Regions from separate parts of the Geobacillus sp. CX412 genome, predicted to be linked through region 4. Evidence: riboswitches for the same ligand, from Rfam matches in the RefSeq annotation. Region 4 holds a riboswitch; each other region holds the start of a gene.
The links. Region 4 has a riboswitch for S-adenosylmethionine ahead of NXM86_RS15965 (phosphoadenylyl-sulfate reductase). Riboswitches for the same ligand answer to the same signal wherever they lie in the genome.
Positions count from the first base shown of each region.

Region 1 (6,117 bases), 1.0 Mb from region 4:
AATTGAAAGCGGTATCATTTTTTTCGGATGTCCATAGAAAAGTATTTTTGTAGGTACGAATATTTTTAGTTTTCATTTTATTTAGAAAATTCTAATCAAATTATACTTGGTTAATCCACTATTTGAAATATATACTTAAACAAAAAACAGCAAATTTTGCCATCAATTTTTTGGGTGATGAAACAAAACTTTTTATAATCTAAAATTAAAGCACATACCCCTGTCAAGTAGACAATGAAAAAGAGTATATTATGATGCCATGGACTTTTCTCGATATTCCATCAGGGAAAGGCCGTTCAGCAATACGCATTTTCCAAATCTAATATTGTGACAGGAAGGTTGGAACAACATAAAAAAATGGGTAATTCACCATTTACTCAATCCTAGAAACATGTTAGCTGGATGAAACAGGTTCATCCGATGGGCTCCTTCTTCCGCATACGGACCACCAAGTTGGTAGAATGGAAACAGTCAAGTGCTTTCCTTGACAGGTTCCATTCTACCAACTATCATACCGATAGCGGAAGAAGTGAGAGCTTAGGCAGCCTGACTGCCTGTAGTGTTCCCTGTACACTCCAGAAATACACGCAAACGAAACCGTTCTCGATTTCGATAGCCAATGCCCGGCGTTTGATGTTTTTGATCTTGTGATTCGTTCCCTCCATTCGAGTAGCCTTTTATATAGAAGGAATCTAGCCTTTTTCAATGAGGAGAATTCCTTCTCGCTTGATCCAGGGCTTGTGTCACCTTTTGAACCACATGGTACTTATCGATCACAATCGAAGCAGATGGAAACAGAGCACGAACCGCCTTGTGATAGGGTTCCCACATGTCAAGGAATCACGGTTTGCACCATTTCTTTCGACAGGACGTTTTGATTCAACAAGTTGATGGCGGAGTCACATTGGCGGTCGGCATGCAATCCCATGACCGATCCTGCTTTGGCATCCATCAATACGGTTTCATACTGATATCCCTTTTTTACCGCGGTTTCATCTAAGCTAAGCACCATCCCTTCTGGAGAAGAGGCCTCCATCGCTGCTTGGCGCTCTTTTGCTTTTTTCGATGCGATGGAGTAATAAATGCGTTCCAATGTCGTATATGGGATACGGTGCTTTCGGCTGACTTCTTGAATGGTGGAGCTTTTACAAAGTTCATACAAGTACCCGCAACATCGATTGGTGTAATGTTGGTTTGGTGGAATCGATTCGAAAGAGGCAGAAAACACTTGGAAACAATTCCAGCATCGATAACGCTTCACCTCTACGAACAAGTACACCGGTTGACGGAAAATCGCTAAATCCCGTACTTTTCGTGTCCGTCTGTCATGGACAGTGGAAGTAAGAAACCCACAATGTGGACAACGTTCTTGTGTCTCTGTTTTCTCCACATGAATCGCATAACCATAGGAAAGAAGTTCTTGTTTAACAATTTGAATTCTGGCAATCCTAGTGATATAGAAAGCACTTGCGAAGCCTCCTTATGTTTGTTTCGTCGCTGACATTATTGCCAGGATTTCGTTAATGCTTTCTCTTTTTTATCACTAAATCACAAAATTTGGTGATGAACCTATTTTTTATTACTCTCTTCTCTTAATTTATTTTTGTGAAATATTCATAAATTATATTAGAAATGTTTAATGTTGAACAAGTCAACCAGCTTATTAAAGAAAGATTTCAACTTTGCAAAATTATTCACTAATATACTCTTTTTTCGATCATAAAAAATAGAATCGCTCCATTTGGTGAAAATGAAAGCTGACTCAACATCGCTCCAAGGGATGTTTTGAGTCAGCCCCTTTCCTTTATACCGCTTTATTCGCTTGTAAGTCTGCCTTTACTTCTTTTTGTGTTTTTAATTTCGGAAAGTCAAACACAATCGCGATCATGCCACAAACTCCAATTAAGAATGGGTAGAACGAATACTGCAAAATACTTAATGGTGAAATGGAAGCAACACCTGCTGCCACAAGCATTTGCGCACCATATGGGATGAGCCCCTGGAAACAGCATGAGAAAATATCCAATATGCTGGCAGATTTACGCGGATCAATGTCATATTGATCAGCAATGTTTTTTGCAAGTGGACCAGCAATTAAAATGGAGATCGTATTGTTTGCTGTTGAAAGATTTGTTAAGCTCACTAATCCCGCGATACCGAATTGTGCTCCTTTTTTTGACTTTACATTTCTTGTTACTAATTGAAGTAAATAATCGATTCCACCGTTATGTTTAATGACTTCCACCATACCGGAAATTAAGATCGCAAGCAATGACAATTCCTGCATTCCGGCGACCCCGTCACCGATGGCTTGAATGAGGCCCATTGCACTGTAGCTTCCATCAAGAAGACCGATGATTCCTGCTAATAAAATACCGCCTGCTAACACGACTAGTACATTAACGCCCATTAATGCTGTTATTAATACACCAAGGTAAGGTAAAATTTTCATCCAATTAAAAGATTGATTCGTAATTTCCGCTTGCTCTCCAGCAGTAATGGCCCAGAAAAGAACGATGGTGATGATTGCCGCTGGTAAAACAATGAAAAAGTTCACCTTAAACTTTTCTTTCATTCTTGTATTTTGTGTACGAACTGCCGCAATCGTTGTATCAGAGATAAAAGATAGATTATCTCCAAACATAGCACCGCCAATGACAGCTGCCATAGATAATGCCAAAGAAATATCGGTTTGTTCACTAATTCCGACTCCAATCGGCGCTAACGCTACAATCGTTCCCATGGACGTTCCCATCGAAATGGAGATAAAACATCCAATGACAAATAAACCGGCTATTAATAAATTTTGCGGAACAACGGAAAGAGCTAAATTAACCGTTGATTCAACAGCTCCCATTTTTTTAGTTACTTCCGAAAATGCCCCTGCTAATAAGAAAATGATGACCATTAACATGACATCGGCATTTCCAGCCCCTTTTGTGAACACTTCCACTTTCTTCGTTAAAGACTCTTTCCGATTCATCATCAACGAAATACTTGCCGCAATCAAAATTGCTACAATGACTGGAAATTTATAAAAATCGCCTGTAACCACGCCTGCACCAATGAATAACACTAAAAAGACCACAAACGGAAATAACGCAAATAGATTGCCTTTTCTTAACTCCACTCTTTCCACCTCATTTTATGTTTTTTTGAAGGAGCTTTCCACTTAGAGAAAAGGCCTCTTCTTATCTGAACATAAGAAGAGGCCTTATACGTATCTATATAAGAAACCCTTCTTATCTTTCAAGCACAATGCTTGCTGGATTTGGCACAGCACTCGAAAACGAGTCCGCTGCCGAGACTTCTTCGGGCCAGTCCCTCCGCCTCTCTAGATAAGAAGATGAGCAGTTGTATTTCGTTATATAAAACAAATAAAAGATTACAACATATTCATCTGTTACGCAATACACCTTGAAAATGTCTTATTTTTAAAAATTTTCAACAAATATAAAATAATACTTGTGTAACATCAATAATATGCAAAAATCCCGCGGCTTTTCACCGCGGGAGAAAGGTGCCAATAGTTTATTCTGGTTTATAGATCCCATATTTCACAATCTTAAGATAATCATTAAGTTCCTTTATTAAAGACTCGGGATTATGAATAAAATCAAATTGCTTATTTTTGTAGAGAGTCAGATACTTATTCGTCAGCTGTTCAACGATAAACATCGTCATGCGGATCGCGGTATCCACGGAAATATCCTCTCTAAGTTTTTCCGTTTGGATCAGATCTTTAATATAGACATGCTTCAGCAAAAAATCTTCCTGATAAGCTTCGTAATGTTTCTTAATAATTTCTTCCATTTCCTTCTTTACTGCCACTGGAGGATTAGTAAAGGCATCCGTAATAAACTGAGCTTCTTGGAGATACTGAACCGTTAGTTTTTGTTTCAACAGGACGATTTCTTTGATCCTTTCAAAGAAATCATCAGATTGGATTTTTTCCATTTCTTCCATTGCTAGTTCCGTCAGAAAGTCCTTCACATAATTCACTAAATAAAGGTATAAGTTTTTCTTGCTCTTAAAATAATGAAAAAGGATTCCCTTGGAAATTCCCGCCCGTCTCGTAATAACATCTGTAGAGGTCTTTTCATAACCATTCTTCACAAATTCCTCGATGGCCACTTTGATGATCAAGTCTTTTTTCTCTTTAGGCTGCTTTTCAAATGCTGAATACAATTTTAACACCTCTAATTTCATTAGACTGCAATATCTTTCTTTTTATATACCATATATGAAGCGAAGATACTAATCAAAATAACCGCAGCCATAATAAAGATATACAAAGGCTCAATCTCGTTATCATTGATAATGGAGGCAGCGTCCACATATTTAAACGGGCTTATATATTTTAGGAACTCTAAGTCTTCCGATATCCCTGCCATCACATTCATAAAGTAGGCAGCTAGGACAATCCCCAGTGAGATCGAAAGGATGTTTCTTGTTTTTTTCATCATCGACGACAACATAAACGCAATTGCACCGAACGTCAAATGAAGCAATATCGTTGCGGCGATTAATAAACTAAATGTGTCTGTCGGAACATCCGGGTCTTTTGCAAATTGAAATCCAATGATGCTTGCTACGGCTGAAACTACGTTAAAAATCAAAATATTTACCAAAACGGCCAGAAGTTTTTCTGTTACGATTCGGCTTCTTGTGACAGGCTTTGATAACAAAAATTCAATCGTTTTTTCATTTTCTTCTTTGGCCAGAATATTGGATGCAAGAATTGCCGAGTATATGCTTCCCAAAAGGGTGGTCATCATATAAATTTCTACCCCGTAAAAACCCATCAAATCTCCCATGTTTAACTCATTCATTCCGAACGCTTTTTTAATCGATTCCGGATAGGCCTCAAGCAGTTTGGTCATTTCTTTTTGCTGCTCGGCAAACTGAGGATAAATGCTTAATGTCAACAAAATAAGTCCGCTGAGTACGATGCTCCAAATGATCAATGACTTTAAATTTCGCTTAAACTCTCTCTTAAAAATCATTTTCGATCCTTCCCTCACTTTTCATAGTAATGCATAAATACTTCTTCAAGAGTCGGTTCTCCGATTAATAGATCCTTAACCGGCAGAGTATTTAATTTATGCAGAAGCGCCTTCATATCCCCGCTGTAAAGCAGCGATATTTCATTTCCTTTTACTTCTTTCTTCACTATTCCTTCGAGTTTAAGGTCTATTTGTTCCGCTCGTTCGAATGTAATCGTGATATATTTCAAATTTTTCTTCGTAAGATTTTCAATTGTTTCTACTTTAATAAGCTCCCCTTCCTTAATAATGGCGACCCGATCACACATTTTTTGCACTTCAGAAAGAATATGGGAGGAGAAAATGATCGTTGTTCCCTTCTCTCTTTCCTCTGCAAGAAGTTCAAAAAAGGTGTTTTGCATCAGCGGGTCGAGTCCGCCTGTCGGTTCATCCAAAATTAGAAGTTTTGGCTCATGCAAAAGCGCCTGGACAATCCCAACCTTTTTTCGGTTTCCAAATGAAAGATCCTCAATTTTTCTATTAAGATCCAAGTCAAGTCTTTCTGCCAGCTCTTTCATTCTCTTTGAATCAAATTTTTTGTAAAAGCCAGCGGAGTATTTTAATAAATCGATCACCTTCATATCATCATAATAATGGACTTCAGACGGCAAATAGCCTACGTTTTGTCTTATTTCTTTTGAGTGTTTGATGATATCCTTTCCGAAAATAGTCGCACTTCCGCTAGTCGGATAAATGAAATTTAAAAGTGTTCGAATGGTTGTGCTCTTGCCTGCTCCGTTCGGGCCGATAAAACCAAAAATTTCCCCTTCTTCAATCGAAAATGTAAGGTTTTTAATTCCCTGGTTCTTTTTATAAGTCTTGGTCAAATTCTTGACGTCTACAATTTTCATACTTCCCACTCCTTTGGGCGGCTTTGTGTTAATTGACTTACGAGTCAATCCAATTATAAAAAATATTGACTGACAAGTCAATGGATTTCAAAAAAGGGCTGCATGGTGCTTCCGAAGTGTTGCAAGGTTCCACCAATACCATTTGATGAACGTTCAATCGCCTCCTTCCCCTCCACCATCTCCACCGCCATCGCCACTGAAATCGCAGTAATCGTTGTGAT
Region 1 covers NZ_CP103461.1:2,004,697-2,010,813, forward strand. The annotation lists partial or broken gene NXM86_RS10535 (transposase) at 538-1,467, opposite strand; gene NXM86_RS10540 (Na+/H+ antiporter NhaC family protein) at 1,805-3,130, opposite strand; SAM riboswitch class I at 3,240-3,345, opposite strand; gene NXM86_RS10545 (TetR/AcrR family transcriptional regulator) at 3,532-4,209, opposite strand; gene NXM86_RS10550 (DUF2705 family protein) at 4,209-5,006, opposite strand; gene NXM86_RS10555 (ABC transporter ATP-binding protein) at 5,021-5,896, opposite strand; gene NXM86_RS10560 (YxzE family protein) at 6,050-6,117, opposite strand, start outside.
Region 1: linked by a shared signal. The riboswitch ahead of NXM86_RS10540 (Na+/H+ antiporter NhaC family protein) and the one ahead of NXM86_RS15965 (phosphoadenylyl-sulfate reductase) in region 4 are both predicted to bind S-adenosylmethionine.

Region 2 (6,117 bases), 450 kb from region 4:
ACGCAAATACCGTGTTTTGCGGCAAACGACACCGTTTCTTCAAAAAACTCCTTAGAAGCGATCGCCCCGGTTGGATTATTCGGATAGTTTAAAAACATGATTTTTGCTTTTTCCGCAATATTTGCAGGAATTTCATCATAATCAGGCAAAAACTGATTTTCCGCACGCAATGGCATCATCACCATTTCCGCGCGCGCCAGCGCAATCCCCGACCAATAATCCGGATATCCCGGGTCAGGCACGAGCACAATATCCCCCGGATTGGCTAAACATTGCGGGATCTCCACAAGACCCGCTTTCCCGCCAAACAAAACCGCCACTTCTTTTTCCGGATCAATGGCAACGCCGTATTCGCGCTCATAAAACTTAGCAACGGCGCGTTTCAAAAAGGAATACCCTTGAAATGGCGAGTATTTGTGATATTTTGGGTTCGCCACCGCTTTTTGCATCGCCTCCACGATATGCGGTGGAGTCGGCTGGTCGGGATTTCCTTGCCCTAAATTGATGATGTCATGCCCCTCCGCCATTTTTTTTGCGACTTTATCGACAAGCGAAGCAAAAAACTGTTTTGGAAGGCTCTGCAATAACTCAGATAGTGGAAATTGTTTCATCGCGTTAACACCTTCTCAAAAATTTTCTTGAAATTCTAGTGAAAAATCATATATCGTAAAAATCAAAATGTAAAGTAAAATTTTTTCGAGGTGAATGTTCATGACGATAAAAATCGCATGTCTTCAGCTAGATATCGCTTTTGGCAATCCTAATGAAAACGAACGGCGCGTTGAAAGAGAGATAGAAAAAATTTCAAAAAATCACCCAGATATTATCGTCCTTCCTGAACTATGGACGACTGGCTATGACTTAACCAGACTCGATGAGATTGCCGATGAGGGCGGTATGCGTACAAAAGCGTTCATTCAAAAACTTGCCAAGTCGCATCATGTCAATATTGTCGCTGGATCAATTGCCAGAAAAACAGATCGCGGCGTCACCAATACAATGTACATCGCCGACCGAAACGGCATCATCGTTGGCGAATATAGCAAACTCCATTTGTTCCAGCTGATGGATGAACATCTTTACTTACAGCCAGGGGAAGAAATGGGATTGTTCACATTAGAAAACACTCGATGTGCAGGCGTCATTTGTTATGACATCCGCTTCCCAGAATGGATTCGCGTCCATATGGTCCAAGGGGCGGAAGTGTTATTTGTCGTCGCCGAGTGGCCGCTTCCTCGCCTTTCGCATTGGCGTACACTGCTTGCGGCGCGCGCGATTGAAAATCAATGCTACGTCATCGCGTGCAATCGCGCTGGAAGCGATCCAAACAATGTCTTTGCCGGTCATTCGCTGGTGGTTGACCCATGGGGAGAAATCATTGCAGAAGCAAATGAAGAACCTTGTACGTTAATGGCACAAATCGATCTTCAAAAAGTAAGAGAAGTGCGAAAACAAATCCCGATTTTTGCGGACCGCAGAGCTAACGACTACATCGCTGCAGAAAAAAATTTTTTAAAAAAGAGTTGACAAATCATTTCGTGACCATGTATGATTCGTATCAAGCATAAAACTTCAAAATTGCCAACATAGCGAAAATTAAAAAATTGAATATGCTGACACACTCTTATCAAGAGTTGGCTGAGGGAATTGGCCCAATGAAGCCCAGCAACCGACCGTAATACTATCGTGAGATAGGGCGCACTTTTTGGCGCCGGAAGTTCTCTACTTCCGCAGGGCACGGTGCTAAGTCCAACAGAAAGACTCGTTCTTTCTGAAAGATAAGAGGTGCGAAGATATGGAATCTTCAAGCCTCTTTCTATGCAGAAAGAGGCTTTTTAATTTACATGAAGGAGGAGTTTTACATTATGCCAGTTTCTCATCCAACGGTTTATGAACCATTAACGGAACAAGGCGCAATCTCTTTGACGGTCCGTCTCGGTCTTTTTCCGGAAGGAACACCGCTTGCCTGCCGCGAAATTGGCGACGGCAACTTAAATCTTGTTTTCCGCGTTGTCGATCAGCAAACAAAGAAAGGAATTATCGTAAAACAAGCGCTCCCGTACGCAAAAGTAGTCGGTGAAAGCTGGCCGCTCACATTAAAACGCGCTGTTATTGAAAGCAATGCGCTGCGCACATTCGCAAGCTATGTTCCGCAATACGTGCCAAAAGTATACTATTCCGATGAATCTTTGGCAATTACCGTTATGGAAGATTTATCTCACTTGCAAATCGCCCGCAAAGGGTTGATTGAAGGAAAAACGTATCCGCTTTTATCGCAGCATATTGGCGAATTTATCGCAAAGACATCGTTTTACACTTCCGACTTTGGCATGAATCAACAAGAAAAAAAACAATTAGCGCAAAGTTTTGTTAATCCGGAATTATGCAAAATCACCGAAGACCTTGTATTTACCGATCCGTTCTTTAATCATGAAACGAACAACTTTGAAGACGAGCTTCGCGATGATGTAAAAGCGCTTTGGAACGATGACAAGCTCCGCTTAGAAGTCGCCAAATTAAAGCGCAAGTTTTTAACCGAAGGAGATGCGCTCATCCACGGTGATTTGCATACTGGAAGCATTTTTGCCAGCGATGAAGAAACGAAAATCATTGATCCAGAGTTTGCGTTTTATGGCCCGTTCGGTTTTGACATCGGCCAATTTTTCGCAAACTTGCTGTTAAATGCGTTGTCCCGCCCAGAACAACAACAAGAACCGTTATTTGCTCATATCGACAAAACTTGGGATGTATTCGCGACAATCTTTTCTGATCTTTGGCGCACTCACAATGTAGAACCATATGCAAAAACAGAAGGATTGTTAGAAGACGTGCTGCATCACACGTTTATTGACGCGATCGGCTTTGCCGGATGTGAAGTCATCCGCCGCACGATTGGATTAGCACATGTCGCTGACCTTGATGGCATTGAGGATAAAGAGGAACGCTTACAAGCAAAACGTTATGCCCTTCGTCTTGGCAGAAGCCTCATTTTGCAACGTGAAACATTATCTAGCACTAAAGAAATCCGTTCCCTTTTCGCACAAACAGTGCTTGCAGCAACGAATTAACACAATGAAAGGAAGAACCATAATGGCAGAACCATTCGCAATCCCGCGCTCTGTGGAATGGAACGACACTCATATTACAATTTTAAATCAACAAAAGCTACCATTAGTGACGGAATATTTGGAATTAAAAGATATTGAAGATGTACGGGACGCAATCGCCACGTTAAAAGTACGCGGCGCACCGGCGATCGGCATTACGGCTGCTTACGGCCTCGCTCTTTCTGCACAGCAATATGAAACAGAATCACTGGAAAAATTTAAAGAGCACGTGCGAAAGGACCGCGACTACTTAGCAAGCTCTCGGCCAACTGCAGTGAACTTGTTTTGGGCATTAGACCGGCTTGTTTCCAGCATCGCCCACGTTTCCTCTGTTAACGAAGCAAAAACGACGCTCATCCATGAAGCGATTCGCATTCAAATTGAAGATGAAGATGTATGCCGCCGCATCGGAGAGCATGCGCTTTCCTTATTTCAAAACGGCGACTGCGTTTTAACCATTTGCAATGCTGGTTCGATCGCAACCGCCCGCTATGGCACGGCGCTTGCTCCGTTTTATTTAGCGAAAGAAAAAGGGATGAATCTTCATGTTTACGCGTCGGAAACTCGTCCGGTCCTGCAAGGAGCAAGATTGACGACGTGGGAATTGATGCAAGCGGGGGTAGACGTCACTCTTATTACCGACAATATGGCGGCGCAGACGATCAAGGCGAAAAACATTACCGCTGTCATTGTCGGCGCCGACCGAATTGCCGCCAACGGTGACACTGCCAACAAAATCGGCACCTTTGGACTGGCGCTGCTCGCTAAAGCGTTTGGCATTCCATTTTATGTCGCCGCGCCATTATCGACCATTGATTTAGCAACCAAAACAGGGGAAGAAATTCCGATTGAAGAACGCAATCCAGAGGAAGTGACGCATATCGCCGGAACGCGAATCGCTCCAGAAGGAGTAAACGTTTATAATCCAGCGTTCGATGTAACACCGCACGACCTTATCACGGCCATTATTACCGAAAAAGGGATCGTCCGCGGCAATTATGAAACTGAACTGCCAGCACTGTTTGCAAAGGAGGCTCGCCATGAAGCAATTTAGACTTAACTATTTAGTCGCATTTCTTTTTTCCATTATCGTCATCCTTAGCGGCTGCATGAATGAACAAGACGCCGTCAGTTCGAAACCGGCCAAACAAGAAAACAGCACGGCCGAAGAAGCAAGCGAAACAACAGCAGCAACAACCGAACAAGCAGATATCCCTGAAGAATTAAAAAAACCAATAAAAATTGCCGCCATTATGCAAATGTCGATCGGCACGTTTTCTTCTCAGTATATCGCTGGCGTAAAAGAACAAGTGCAAAAATTTGGCGGCGAAGTGCAAATTTACAATGCGGATAACGACTTAACGAAAATGGCTTCCTATGTCGAAACAGCCATTACGCAAAACGTCGATGCGATTCTATTAGATCACGGACGCGCTGATGCGTTGGAAGGTCCGGTGAAAAAAGCAGTCGAAAAAGGCATTCCTGTTGTCGCATTCGATAACGATTTAAACATCCCAGGCGTAACAGTGATTGACCAAGATGACTACAGCCTTGCATGGAAAACGTTAAAAACATTGGCCGAAGACTTAAACGGCGAAGGAAACATCGTCACCATTTGGGTTGGCGGATTTACACCGATGGAACGTCGTCATGTGATTTACGATGCGTTTAAAAAACGCTATCCGAACATCAAAGAAGTGGCGAAATTTGGTACGGCCAGCGCCAATACCGCTTTAGACACACAAACGCAAATGGAAGCGATTTTGAAAAAATATCCGAATAAAGGCGATATTGACGCAGTGTTTGCGACTTGGGATGAATTTGCCAAAGGCGCAACGCGTGCGATCGAGCAAGCGGGACGCAATGAAATTAAAGTATATGGCATCGATTTAAGCGATGAAGATTTGCAAATGATGCAAAAGCCAAACAGCCCTTGGGTCGCTACAACAGCAACGGATCCAGCCGAAGTCGGTCGCGTTCAAGTTCGCTTTGCGTATCAAAAAATTGCTGGCGAGAAAACACCAAACATTTATTCACTAGAACCGCATTTAGTCAAACGATCCGATTTGCCTAACCAACAAGTTTCGATGAATGAGCTTCATGAATACATTTCCGGCTGGGGGCAATCAAATGTTGCCATTTCCCCTTGGATGAAAACATTGGAAGCACAGGTGAAAAACAAATGAACGGTCTTTATATGAACAATATTTATAAATCGTTTGGCACGGTAAACGTATTAAACGGCGTGAATCTCCATGTACAAAAAGGAGAAGTTCACGCCCTTTTAGGGATGAATGGAGCCGGGAAAAGCACATTGATGAAAATTCTCGCCGGCGCCCTTTTTCCAGACAAAGGCACGATAACAATAGATGGAGAAGAGCGCCGATTTTCTTCTCCTGCTGATGCGAAAAAAGCAGGCATTGGATTAGTTGTTCAAGAGGTCGATACCGCCCTGTTTCCATCGCTGACCGTCTATGAAAATATTGCTGCTAGCGACATCGTTGATACAAAACAAAAGCCTCTTCTTTCATGGAAACAGCAAAAACATCGGGCCGCAAAGCTTTTGCGCCAAGTTGGTCTGTCGATTTCGCCGAACAAGCTTATTCGCGAATGCACCTTGCATGAAAAACAGCTCATCGTTTTAGCAAAAGTGCTCTCCTCATCGGCCCGATACATTATTTTAGATGAGCCGACCGCCGCGCTCAGTGAAACAGAGACGAAGCGGCTGTTTACAATTATCAACGATTTAAAAGCACAGGGAGTTTCATTCATTTATATTTCTCACAAATTGAAAGAGGTAAAAGAGATTTGCGACCGCGTCACCATCTTGCGTGACGGAAACGTCGTCCACCATGGCGATGTTTCCACCCTTTCACTAGAAGAAATGATTCAACATATGGTTGGACGCGCTTATACAACCGTGCAAAAAGAAGCACGCACATACAGTGATGACATTCTTTTCAAAGTGGAACAGCTGCGCATCGCGAAAACAGGCACAACCGTCGATTTG
Region 2 covers NZ_CP103461.1:2,599,647-2,605,763, forward strand. The annotation lists gene NXM86_RS13540 (pyridoxal phosphate-dependent aminotransferase) at 1-611, opposite strand, end outside; gene NXM86_RS13545 (carbon-nitrogen family hydrolase) at 712-1,527, shown strand; SAM riboswitch class I at 1,622-1,785, shown strand; gene mtnK (S-methyl-5-thioribose kinase) at 1,866-3,068, shown strand; gene mtnA (S-methyl-5-thioribose-1-phosphate isomerase) at 3,091-4,161, shown strand; gene NXM86_RS13560 (sugar ABC transporter substrate-binding protein) at 4,148-5,293, shown strand; gene NXM86_RS13565 (sugar ABC transporter ATP-binding protein) at 5,290-6,117, shown strand, end outside.
Region 2: linked by a shared signal. The riboswitch ahead of mtnK (S-methyl-5-thioribose kinase) and the one ahead of NXM86_RS15965 (phosphoadenylyl-sulfate reductase) in region 4 are both predicted to bind S-adenosylmethionine.

Region 3 (6,117 bases), 850 kb from region 4:
TCTTAGAAGAAGAGGGGTTTTATTATAAAAGGTAAAGGGGGAGAGAGTTTCAATGAGTGAAAAACAATACCGTTTCGAAACAGTAGCCATTCATGGCGGATTAAAGCCTGATCCTGCCACTGGAGCGCGTGCGGTTCCTATTTATCAATCGAACGCCTATTTATTTGCCAATACGGATCATGCCGCGAACCTTTTTGGTCTAAAAGAAGAAGGATATATTTATACACGCATCCACAATCCGACGGTTACCGTATTGGAAGAAAGGGTGGCACAGCTGGAAGGTGGAGTGGGCAGTCTTGCTCTCGCTAGCGGAATGGCCGCCATTACACTGGCCATTTTGAATATCGCCGGAGCTGGGGATGAAATTGTATCGGCATCTACGTTATATGGCGGTACATATAATTTGTTCGTCAATACATTGCCGAAATACGGAATTAAAACCCACTTTGTCGATCCGTCTAATCCGGAAAATTTCCGAGCAGCGATTACACCAAAAACGAAAGCAATTTTCGCCGAAACGATTGGCAACCCTAGTTTGCACATATTAGATATTGAGGCGGTGGCGCAAATCGCTCGTGAAGCGGGAATTCCGCTCATTATCGACAACACATTCGCCACTCCTTATTTGTGCAGACCAATTGAACATGGGGCGAATATCGTGATCCATTCCGCCACAAAATGGCTTGTTGGGAATGGGACGACCTTAGGCGGCATCATTGTTGATGGTGGTAATTTTGACTGGAATTCGCCAAAGTTTCCAGGATTTATTACTCCTGATCCAAGCTATCACAACCTTGTGTATGCTGAGGCGTTTGGACCTGCTGCATACATTGTCAAAGCTCGCGTGCAGCTGCTTCGCGATTTAGGTCCAGCGATTAGCCCATTTAATGCCTTTCAAATTCAGCTTGGTCTTGAAACATTGCATGTACGTATGAAAGAACATATTGCGAATACAAGAAAAATCGTCGAGTATTTAGATCGTCATCCAGCAATAGAGTGGGTGCTTTATCCAGAACATGACAGTCATCCAGCAAAAGAACTAGCGAAAAAATATTTGCCAAAAGGAGCGGGTTCCATCGTTGTATTTGGCGTAAAAGGCGGCAGAGAGGCAGGAGCGAAATTGATCAACAGTGTAAAATTATGGTCGCATGTTGCCAACGTTGGCGATGCGAAAAGTTTAATTATCCATCCTGCAAGCACCACACATCAACAGCTAAACGAAGAAGAACTAAAATCATCTGGAGTGACAGAAGATTTAGTTCGTCTATCTGTCGGCATCGAAAATATCGATGACTTAATCGAAGATTTAGAACAGGCAATTGCGGCTGCTACCGGAATTACATCTGATGTTTCCGTCTCATAATCACAAGAAATGATAATCATGCCATTTTCCATAATGACCATAACATTTCCATTGACACTATTCGACATATAGTGATAAAATCACATTCGTAATTATTGAGAGATTTTAATTGAATAAAGTGTTTTTTGTGCTCTTATCAAGAGAGGTGGAGGGATGTGCCCAATGAAGCCCGGCAACCGTCAGCGTACTCGCTGAAATGGTGCCAATTCACACAAAGCGTCTGCTTTGAGAGATAAGAGACAGAACGGTAATCATTGCCTTTCTGTTCTCTTGAGCAGAAAGGCTTTCTTTTTGCGGCGAGCCGTCTTTTACATGAGGGAAGGTGGAAATGTGCATGATTACATTAGAAAACGTGACAAAAATATATGAAGCGGCCAATGGATCTGTAACAGCAGTGGATAATGTCTCTTTGCAAATTAAAGAAGGCGAAATTTTCGGAATCATCGGATATAGCGGGGCGGGAAAAAGTTCGTTAATCCGTCTCCTTAACGGATTGGAAAAACCGACCAAAGGGAAAGTCATTGTCGCTGGACGGGATATTGCTAATATTAAAGGAAAGGAATTGCGAAAGGCCCGTCAGGAAATCGGAATGATTTTTCAGCATTTTAATTTATTATGGTCAAGAACGGTTCGCGAAAACATTGCGTTTCCATTAGAAATTGCCGGTGTACCGAAAGAACAGCGGAAAAAACGAGTAGACGAGTTGATTCAGCTTGTAGGTTTGCAAGGAAGAGAAAACGCCTATCCGTCACAGCTTAGCGGCGGGCAAAAGCAGCGCGTCGGCATCGCGCGCGCTTTGGCGAACAATCCAAAAGTGTTATTGTGCGATGAGGCGACATCCGCGCTAGACCCGCAGACAACCGATTCCATTTTGGAACTTTTGGTGGATATTAATAAGCGTTTAGGATTGACAATTGTATTAATTACCCATGAAATGCACGTGATTCGTAAAATTTGCAACCGCGTCGCAGTGATGGAAAACGGAAAAATTGTCGAACAAGGCGAAGTGCTGCAAGTGTTCCGGCGGCCAAAACAAGAGATTACGAAACGGTTTGTACAGCAGGTCATCGAACCGGAGGAAACGAAAGAAACGATTGCGCATTTACTCGATAAATATCCAAAAGGAACGGTTTTTCAATTGACGTTTGTTGGAGAGGTTACGGAACAGCCGCTGATTGCTAACGTTGTTCGCCAATTTCAAGTTGATGCGAATATTCTTCAAGGAAAAATTTCGCAAACCCACCAAGGCGCTTACGGTGTGCTGTTTGTTCATATGGATGGAGAGAAAGAGGAAGTGGCCCGCGCGATCGATTATATTCGAAAGCAGCAAGTGGCGGTGGAGGTGATTACGGATGCTCGCTAACCTCTTACCAAATGTAGAGTGGGATATGATTTGGGCAGCGACCGTTGAAACGCTTTATATGACAGGAATTTCTGTCGTTGCAACATTTATATTAGGAACGATTCTTGGACTGCTTTTATTTTTAACGTCAAAGGGCAACTTATGGGAAAACCGCCTGGCGAATATGATCATCGCCGCTATCGTTAACATTTTTCGTTCCATCCCATTTATCATATTAATTATTTTGTTAATCCCGTTTACAAAATTCGTTGTCGGAACGATTCTTGGCGCAAATGCGGCATTGCCAGCACTCATTATTGGAGCGGCGCCATTTTACGCGAGAATGGTGGAAATTGCGCTTCGCGAAATTGATAAAGGTGTCATCGAAGCGGCCAAAGCGATGGGAGCGACAACGGCCACGATTATTTGGAAAGTGCTTCTCCCAGAGTCATTGCCTGCTCTTGTATCTGGAATTACCGTCACTGCAATTGCTTTAGTTGGATATACAGCGATGGCAGGGGTCGTTGGCGCCGGCGGCCTTGGCAACTTAGCGTATCTTGAAGGATTTCAGCGCAGCCATAATGATGTGACGTTTGTCGCCACCGTTCTAGTTTTGGTGATTGTCTTTGTCATTCAGTTTATCGGTGACTTTGTCACTTCCAAAATAGATAAACGATAAAAGGGGGAAGATCAATATGAAAAAATGGATTAGTGCATTATTTGCCGTCGTTCTTGTGTTGGCTTTGGCAGCATGTGGAGGCAATAACAACGCTGATGGTGGCAAAAAAGAAGGGAAATTAACAAAATTAGTGGTTGGAGCTTCCAATGTTCCACATGCGGAAATTTTAGAAAAAGCACAACCGATTTTAAAAGAAAAAGGCATTGACTTAAAAATTGTTAAATTCCAAGATTATGTTTTACCAAACAAAGCGTTAGCAGATAAAGAAATTGATGCCAATTATTTCCAACATATTCCGTATTTAGAAGCACAGAAAAAAGAACACGGATATGACTTTGTCAACGCTGGCGGCATTCATATTGAGCCAATCGGTCTTTACTCGAAAAAATATAAAAGCCTCGAAGAATTGCCAGACGGTGCGACGATCATCATGAGCAACTCGGTTGCAGACCATGGTCGCATTTTATCGATGCTGCAAGAAAAAGGGTTAATTAAATTAAAAGAAGGTATCGATAAAACAAAAGCTACGGTCAAAGACATTGTGGAAAATCCAAAACATTTAAAATTTGAAGCAGATGTGGAAGCAGGATTGCTGCCACAAATTTATAAAAACGGCGAAGGCGATGCTGTGCTCATCAACGCCAACTATGCGCTTGACGCGGGATTAGATCCTGCGAAGGATCCAATTGCTGTTGAGTCGCCGAAAGATAACCCATATGTCAATATTATCGCTGTACGCAAAGGCGATGAAAACCGCAAAGAAATTAAAACGCTTGTCGAAGTGTTACAGTCGAAAGAAATTCAAGACTTTATTAAAGAAAAATATAAAGGTGCTGTCATTCCAGCAGCGCAATAAAATAACGGAAGCGGTCCGCTTCCGTTATTTTTATAAAACAATCTTGATCAAAATATTTTTCACTATGAACATAGTGATATTCTCTTCAAAAGGTTGCTAATACTTTTCATTTGTTATAAGATTGTAATGAGAATAAAATGAGAATGGAAAGACAAGCAAGTCAATGATATACACAATTTTTAGTGAAAATTGGAGGTATTCTTCATGGCAGTGTTAACAATTAAAGATCTTCACGTATCCGTTGAAGGAAAAGAAATTTTAAAAGGTGTGAATTTAGAAGTAAAAGGCGGAGAAATTCACGCGATTATGGGTCCGAACGGAACGGGAAAATCAACGTTATCGTCGGCGATTATGGGACATCCAAAATATGAAGTAACAAAAGGAAGCATTACATTAGACGGGCAAAACGTGTTGGAGATGGAAGTGGATGAACGTGCACGCGCCGGTTTATTTTTGGCGATGCAATATCCAAGCGAAATTAGCGGCATAACGAATGCGGATTTTCTTCGTGCCGCCATTAACGCTCGTCTTGGCGAAGGAAATGAAATTTCTTTAATGAAATTTATCCGCAAACTTGACGAAAAAATGGAATTTCTCGAAATGAATCCAGATATGGCGCATCGCTATCTAAATGAAGGATTCTCCGGCGGAGAGAAAAAACGCAACGAAATTCTTCAATTAATGATGCTTGAACCGAAAATCGCGATTTTGGACGAGATCGACTCCGGTCTTGATATTGATGCATTAAAAATTGTTTCAAAAGGAATTAATGAAATGCGCAGCAGCGAATTCGGCTGTTTGATCATTACGCACTATCAGCGTTTACTAAACTACATCACACCGGATTATGTGCATGTCATGATGCAAGGGCGTATCGTAAAATCCGGTGGTCCGGAGTTGGCACAACGTCTTGAAGCGGAAGGATACGATTGGATTAAAAAAGAACTTGGCATTGAAGATGAAACGGTTGAGCAAGAAGCGTAAGCGTTAGGAGGAGTATTATATTATGACGACAGGAACAAAAATACCATTCGACCAACAATATGTGCGCTCATTTTCCAGCGGACGCGGCGAACCGGACTGGCTTTTACAGCTTCGCTTACAAGCTCTTGCTAAAGCAGAAGAGTTGCCGCTGCCAAAGCCGGATAAAACAAAAATTGACAAATGGAATTTCACACAATTTGCTAATCATGTAGTGGAAAGCGCGCCGTTTGCTTCATTAGATGAATTGCCTGAAGCAGTAAAGGCGCTTATTGAAGCAGGAGAGGGAACGAAAAACTTATATGTCCAACGCGATCATACACCAGCATATTTATCTCTATCGGATGAGTTGAAAGCAAAAGGCGTCATTTTCACTGATATTTTCACAGCAGCACGTGAGCATGGGGATTTGTTGCAAAAATATTTGATGAAAGATGGCGTGAAAATTGACGAGCATCGTTTAACGGCGTTGCATGCTGCGCTACTTAACGGCGGTGTGTTCGTATATGTGCCGAAAAATGTTGTAGTGGATGTTCCGCTTCAAGCTGTTTATATTCAAGAAAATGATGATATCGCATTATTTAATCATGTCATCGTTGTAGCGGAAGATAATAGCCGGGTTGTTTATGTGGAAAACTATATTTCCGTAAAAGAAACTAGCAAAGCAGTTGTCAATATTGTCGCCGAAGTGTTTGCCAACACGAATGCCCGTGTGTTTTTTGCTGCGGTGGATAACTTGGCAAAAGGTATTACAACCTATGTAAACCGCCGCGGTATCGCTGCCCGTGATGGCCGCATTGAGTGGGCGCTCGGTTTAATGAACAATGGAGATACAGTTTCTGAAAACATTACCCGCTTAATAGGTGACGGTTCTTTCGGCGATACGAAAACGGTCG
Region 3 covers NZ_CP103461.1:454,554-460,670, forward strand. The annotation lists gene NXM86_RS02255 (O-acetylhomoserine aminocarboxypropyltransferase/cysteine synthase family protein) at 53-1,363, shown strand; SAM riboswitch class I at 1,494-1,602, shown strand; gene NXM86_RS02260 (methionine ABC transporter ATP-binding protein) at 1,698-2,726, shown strand; gene NXM86_RS02265 (methionine ABC transporter permease) at 2,716-3,384, shown strand; gene NXM86_RS02270 (MetQ/NlpA family ABC transporter substrate-binding protein) at 3,401-4,240, shown strand; gene sufC (Fe-S cluster assembly ATPase SufC) at 4,445-5,224, shown strand; gene sufD (Fe-S cluster assembly protein SufD) at 5,247-6,117, shown strand, end outside.
Region 3: linked by a shared signal. The riboswitch ahead of NXM86_RS02260 (methionine ABC transporter ATP-binding protein) and the one ahead of NXM86_RS15965 (phosphoadenylyl-sulfate reductase) in region 4 are both predicted to bind S-adenosylmethionine.

Region 4 (6,117 bases):
CAGCCTTTTTGCACATCTTCCCCTTTGGATGGGAGAGGCCCCGTGAGCTCAATTAATTTTTCTTTAAATTTATCAACGCCCCAGTCAGCGACAAGGAATTTGAGACGGGCGCGATGGCGTTTTTCGCGATAACCGTAATCGCGGAAAATCGTTGTGACAGCAACAGCAACGTCTTTCACGCGATCTGGCGTTACGAACACATCTAACGTTTGGGCAAGATATGGAGCAGACGATAAACCGCCGCCGACTTTCACATGGAATCCAAGCACTTCTTTGCCGTCGATCACTTTTTTCGCCGGTGTAAACGACAAGCAATGGATTTCCGCGTTAACCGTGTTATAGACGTTGGCGCTGATTGAAATTTTATATTTGCGCGGCAAGTTGGAGAAATCTTCATTGTGTTGGAAAAATTCATATACTTCGCGGACGATTTCTCTCGTGTCGAACAGTTCGTCCGGATCGATGCCGGCAAGCGGATTGCCGACGATGTTGCGAGTGATATCGCCGCAGGCGCCGGCGGTAGATAACCCAACTCGTTTTAAACGATCAAAAATATCAGGAATTTGTTCGATTTGCAGCCAGTGGAATTGAACCGATTGGCGGGTTGTAATGTCAAACAAACCGCGTCCGTAATCACGGGCGATGCCTGCTAGCGTTTCGAGCTGCTCGTTATTCAAAATCCCGGAAGGAATGCAAACACGCATCATAAAATAGCCGTCTTCTTTAGGGCGCTGCAGGTAAAGCCCCGCCCATTTGAAAAGATCCCATTCTTCTTGCGGAATCGAAGAGAATCCATGCTTTGCGTAATAAGGAATATCTTCAAAAATTTTTAGTCCATCTTTTCTGAGTTTTTTTAATTCCGTTTTGTTTAAATTCGGGTTATTTGCCCATACTTTTTCATATGCCATTTAAAATTCCCCCTTGATAAAATTTCGATTGCGCAAGTAAGCAAGCACTTGATTGGCGCATTCATCGATCGTGTAACGATCTGTTTCAAGTATTAATTCCGGAGAAACAGGCGCTTCATACGGAGAGTCAATGCCGGTAAAATCACGAATTTCTCCATTTCTTGCTTTTTTATACAGTCCTTTTGGATCGCGTCTCTCACACTCTTCTAGCGGGCATTTCACATAAATTTCGATAAACTCATCTTTTTCTACTAAATTGCGGACAAGCTGACGATCTTGCGCGAAAGGAGAAATAAATGCCGTTAAGACGAATTGGCCGCTGTCAACAAACAGCTTGGCAACTTCACCGATGCGGCGAATATTTTCGATGCGATCTTCTACGGAGAAGCCAAGATCTTTATTTAGCCCGTGGCGAATGTTATCGCCGTCTAATACATAATTTTGAATGCCAAGGTCAAATAACTTTTTCGACACGGCATTGGCGATCGTGGATTTACCGGAGCCGGAAAGTCCGGTAAACCATAAAATCGCGCTGTGATGCCCGTTGCGCTTGCGGCGGTCTTTTTTTGTAATTGACGTTTGGTGCCAAACGATGTTCGTGCTCAAGCTTTCTCCTCCTTTAACGTGTAGATGAGGTGACAGCCTCGCGCTGCTGCAATCCTTTAATTAATACTGCCGCGACTTCCGGACGGCTGAACGTGCTTGGCGGCACTTGGCCATTGCGCAGCATTTCCCGTACTTTTGTGCCGGATAATACAACATGGTATTTCGGATCATGCGGGCATGTTTTCGTCGACGCCATTCCTTCGCATTTCGTGCAATAAAAGCTATGTTCGAAAAACAGCGGCGTAATGCCAAGTTCTTCCGGCGTAAAATTCAAGAAGATTTTTTGCGCATCATATGTGCCATAGTAATCACCGACGCCGGCATGGTCGCGGCCGACAATGAAGTGGGTGCAGCCGAAGTTTTTGCGCACCATCGCATGGAAAATCGCTTCCCGTGGCCCGGCGTAGCGCATCGCTGCCTGGAATACTCCTAAAAACACGCGGTCTTTCGGATAATAGTTTTCTAACAATACTTGATAGCTTTCCATGCGGATGTCCGCCGGGATGTCATCCGCTTTTGTTTCGCCGACGAGCGGGTTTAAAAAGAGGCCGTCGACAATTTCGAGCGCGCATTTTTGGATGTATTCATGGGCGCGATGGACAGGATTTCGCGTTTGAAAGCCGACCACCGTGTTCCAGCCAAGCTCGGCAAAACGCTTACGTGTTTCGGCCGGATCGAAGTAGAATGGAGCAAAACGCCCTTTATCAGTGCGTTTTACTAATGTAATCGGGCCGCCTACATATACATTTGGCTTTTCAAATAGTTTCCGTACGCCTGGATGTTTGAGTTCCTCTGTTTTGTAAACGAGAAGTGCTTCTTTTGTTTTATCAGGTTGATAGATTTCTTGAATATCAATGACTCCATAGACTTCTCCGTTGTAAACGAGTTTGGCCGTTTCGCCGACAGAAAGCTCTTTTGTCTTTTCTTCGGTTACAGCAAGGGTAATCGGAATGCTCCATACTGTACCGTTGGTTAAGCGCATCGTTTCAACGACAGAGTCATAATCCTCTTTTGTTAAAAATCCGGTAAGCGGGCTGTAAGCGCCTGTTCCGATCAATTCTAAATCACTTAACTCGGCATTTGTCAGCTCAATTTCTTTTGTCAGTGTATCCAATGGATAGCTAGGATTCCATCGATCGATTAATGTGCCTCCGTGTGGAATGCTTAAACTCATTGTTCATAACCTCCTAGAATCAATATTTCATATAGGAAAACTATGATTTATTGCGAAACGTCACCGCTGTTTTTGTATAATGATCGTTTTTCTTCGGCTATTGTTTTTTCAAGCTAATAATGCCAAAGGTGACAAGCCAAACCTTATGAGATGTGAAGACCGCATTCTGTTTTTCCGTGGCCGACCCATCTGCCGGAACGTAAATCATTTGGATCGAGTGCAGGGGACGTACAAGGTTCACAGCCAATGCTTGGATAGCCGCGATCGTGAAGGACATTGTACGGAAGACGACGTTTGTATACATAATTCCATACATCTTTCCATGTCCAATGAATAAGAGGGCATATTTTTATGGATTTAAATTTGTCATCTTTATTTATATATTCTACATGGCTTCGTGTTGGCGATTGTTCGCGGCGCAGTCCAGAAATCCAAGCGGTTATTCCTGTTAATGCTTCGCGAAGCGGAATGACTTTTCGCAGTTCACAACATTTATTTGGGTTGTGTTTCCATAATTCATCTCCCAACTGTTGCGCTTGTTCTTCTAGCGATAAACTTGGTTTTTTCATGACGATGCGGAGAGAAGGATATTTTTCTTTTACTTTTTCGATTGTTTTGTACGTTTCGCGAAAATGGAGCCCGGTATCGAGAAATACGATTTCCGCATCTGGCTTTACTTGCGAAATCAAATCGATTAACACGATTCCTTCAACGCCGAAGCTACAGGCGTACACAATATCGTCCTTATATTGGCGGAATGCCCAAGTGAGGACATCAAGCGCCCCTTTTGTTTCATTATCGTGAGGGAATGAAGGTTTTTCTTCGGCTTCCCATGTTTGATAAGTGAGCATCTTTCTCCCTCCTTAAAAATCAAAGAAAATAAAGTGGATTAGTCGGTTATATAGGAATAGAAAGAGAACGAACGCTTATAAAAAACGCTCTCCCATTTTGGAAAGAGCGAAGAGGCCGCATATTTCACCTTATCTTCCAAAATGGCACCCATTTTGTTGGAATTAGCACCTTACTTTTTCATGAAGCAGGTTGCCGGAGTTCATCGGGCCAGTTCCCTCCCTCACTCTCGATAAGTTTGATGTAATTGATTAAAATTTTAACATAATTCACACAAAAGTCAATCCTAGTTTTTCGATAGGAATTAATTTTTTGCTGATATAACACAGTAGAGGAATAAAGAAATCAGGAAAGAAAAGGGCGGTTTGTTGTCCGACCTTTTCCATGCATGTCAACCGGATAATAGGGAATTATGCAAAACAGAGGATGCAGAAACGCGGATCGGCAATGTTACTTCGACGGTTGTTCCTTTATTCTCTTCACTCATAATCGACATCGTTCCACCGTGGTCTTCGATAATTTTTTTACTGATCATTATTCCGAGGCCAGTACCTTTTTCTTTTGTTGTAAAGAACGGTTTTCCTATTTTTTCTAGCTGTTCTTTTGGAATTCCGCAGCCTTCGTCGATAAAGCGGATAAGAACGGAATATTCATCCTTTTTTTGTGCCTCAATAAAAATATGTCCACCGCTTTTCATCGCTTCCATTGCATTTTTTAAGAAATTAATAAATACTTGCTTTAATCCGTTTTCGTCACATTCAATGAGAGGAAGAGATGGATCAATTTTTGTAATAATTTGGATGTTATGCAAAATACCTTGTGTTTCTAATAAAGTGGTGACATGTTGAAGCAAAACACCAATATCACTTTTTGTAAATTTGGTTGCTTGTGGTTTTGCCAACACTAATAGTTCGCCTAAAATAAGTTCAATGCGCTGAATTTCTGATTCAATAATGTGAAGGTAAGGTTTTTTCTCGTCAAGTTCGAATTGCAATAGTTGTATAAATCCTTTTATGGCTGTAAGCGGATTGCGAATTTCATGGGCGATCCCAGCCGCTAGCTGGCCGGCAACTGAGAGCTTTTCCGATGTTCGAATGAATTCTTCTGTTTTTTTCAGTTCGGTAATATCGGTGAATGTCAATACCGCATCAACGACGGCTCCATTTTCCAAAACAGGCGTTACCGTATAGGAAACGGGGAAATGGGTACCATCTTTTTTCCAAAAAATATCTTCACTAATATGATATGTTTTCCCATCTTGAATGGCGAGATCAATTGGGCATTCATCAATAGAGTAAGGAGTTCCATCTTTTTTCGTATGGTGAATGATATCATGCGATGCTTTTCCAATGGCTTCTTCCGCTTTATATCCCGTCATTCGTTCTGCAGCTGGATTCCAGAAAACGATATTCCCATGTTTATCAATCCCACAAACTCCTTCAGCAATAGAATTTAATATGAGTGTATGTTTATGATATAAGTTTTCCAGCTCTTTTCGGTAGCGATTGAGTTCCGTCATATTTTGACCAATCACATAAATTCCTTTCAAGCGATTTCCATGAATTATTGGAATGGTTTTAAAATGCATGTCAATAATTTTTCCATTTTTATGCTTTACTTGTAAATCATATTCACAACTTTCTCCTTTTAATGTTCGTTCAAATTTTTTTTTTGCTTTTTCAATTTGGTCTGGGGCGATAAACTGAGTAAAATGTTTGCCAATATATTCGCTTGGTTTGTATCCAAGCATTTTTCTTACTTCAGGGTTGCCGGATATAAGTAGCCCATTTATGTCTAGCAGAAGAATCACATCAGGGTATTCGAAAAAAAGACATTTATGACATTGTTTATTTTCTTTTAATAAGCGGCTAATGATAAATGCGGACGCTGCCAAACAAAAGGCGCTGAGCACAGCAACGATGGAGCTGAACAAAAATCGAGTGAAAGAATCCGCCATATGGGGAAAATGTATTGACCAAACCACAAGGCTGATGATGCATATGATTGCTGCTGCAGAGAGCATGTAAATAGGAAATGTGTGGGCGAATAGTATTTTCAATAATATGTAAGAAACGATTACGGTAATGAAGAATAATAGAATGATAAATAACACGTAATGAATACCGCCAGAGATCATTTTTATTCTCCTCTCCCGCCTTAAAACATTAGAACTTAGACATAATTATACGAAAATAAAGATAATTTGAGTAGAACCAATAAAAAACGCTGCCCAAAGCGAAAAGGACAGCGATAGACGTTTCCGCCTTACATGGATACGTAAGTATGGCATTGTACATAATGAATCATTGAAAAACGACGTTTCCTTCAGCATTTTTTACTTTTTGCGTAAGTTTCCTAACTCCTCGGCGATGGCCTGCATCTCGCTTGGGCTAAACGTATTTTTTCTCATCACCATTTCATAAATGTCTTTTAGCTCATCATACCATTCCTCGGAGAAGTGGGATGGTTTAATCGCATCAAAATTTAATACTTTTAGCTTTTCTTTTATTTTTTCTACCATGTACGCTACGTTTTCTGCCGACTTTTTGGATAAATCCATTTTTTTGCTCCTTCCTTGTA
Region 4 covers NZ_CP103461.1:3,049,351-3,055,467, reverse strand. The annotation lists gene NXM86_RS15980 (nitrite/sulfite reductase) at 1-908, opposite strand, end outside; gene cysC (adenylyl-sulfate kinase) at 909-1,514, opposite strand; gene sat (sulfate adenylyltransferase) at 1,528-2,688, opposite strand; gene NXM86_RS15965 (phosphoadenylyl-sulfate reductase) at 2,832-3,539, opposite strand; SAM riboswitch class I at 3,666-3,776, opposite strand; gene NXM86_RS15960 (PAS domain-containing sensor histidine kinase) at 3,929-5,674, opposite strand; gene NXM86_RS15955 (DUF1128 domain-containing protein) at 5,873-6,097, opposite strand.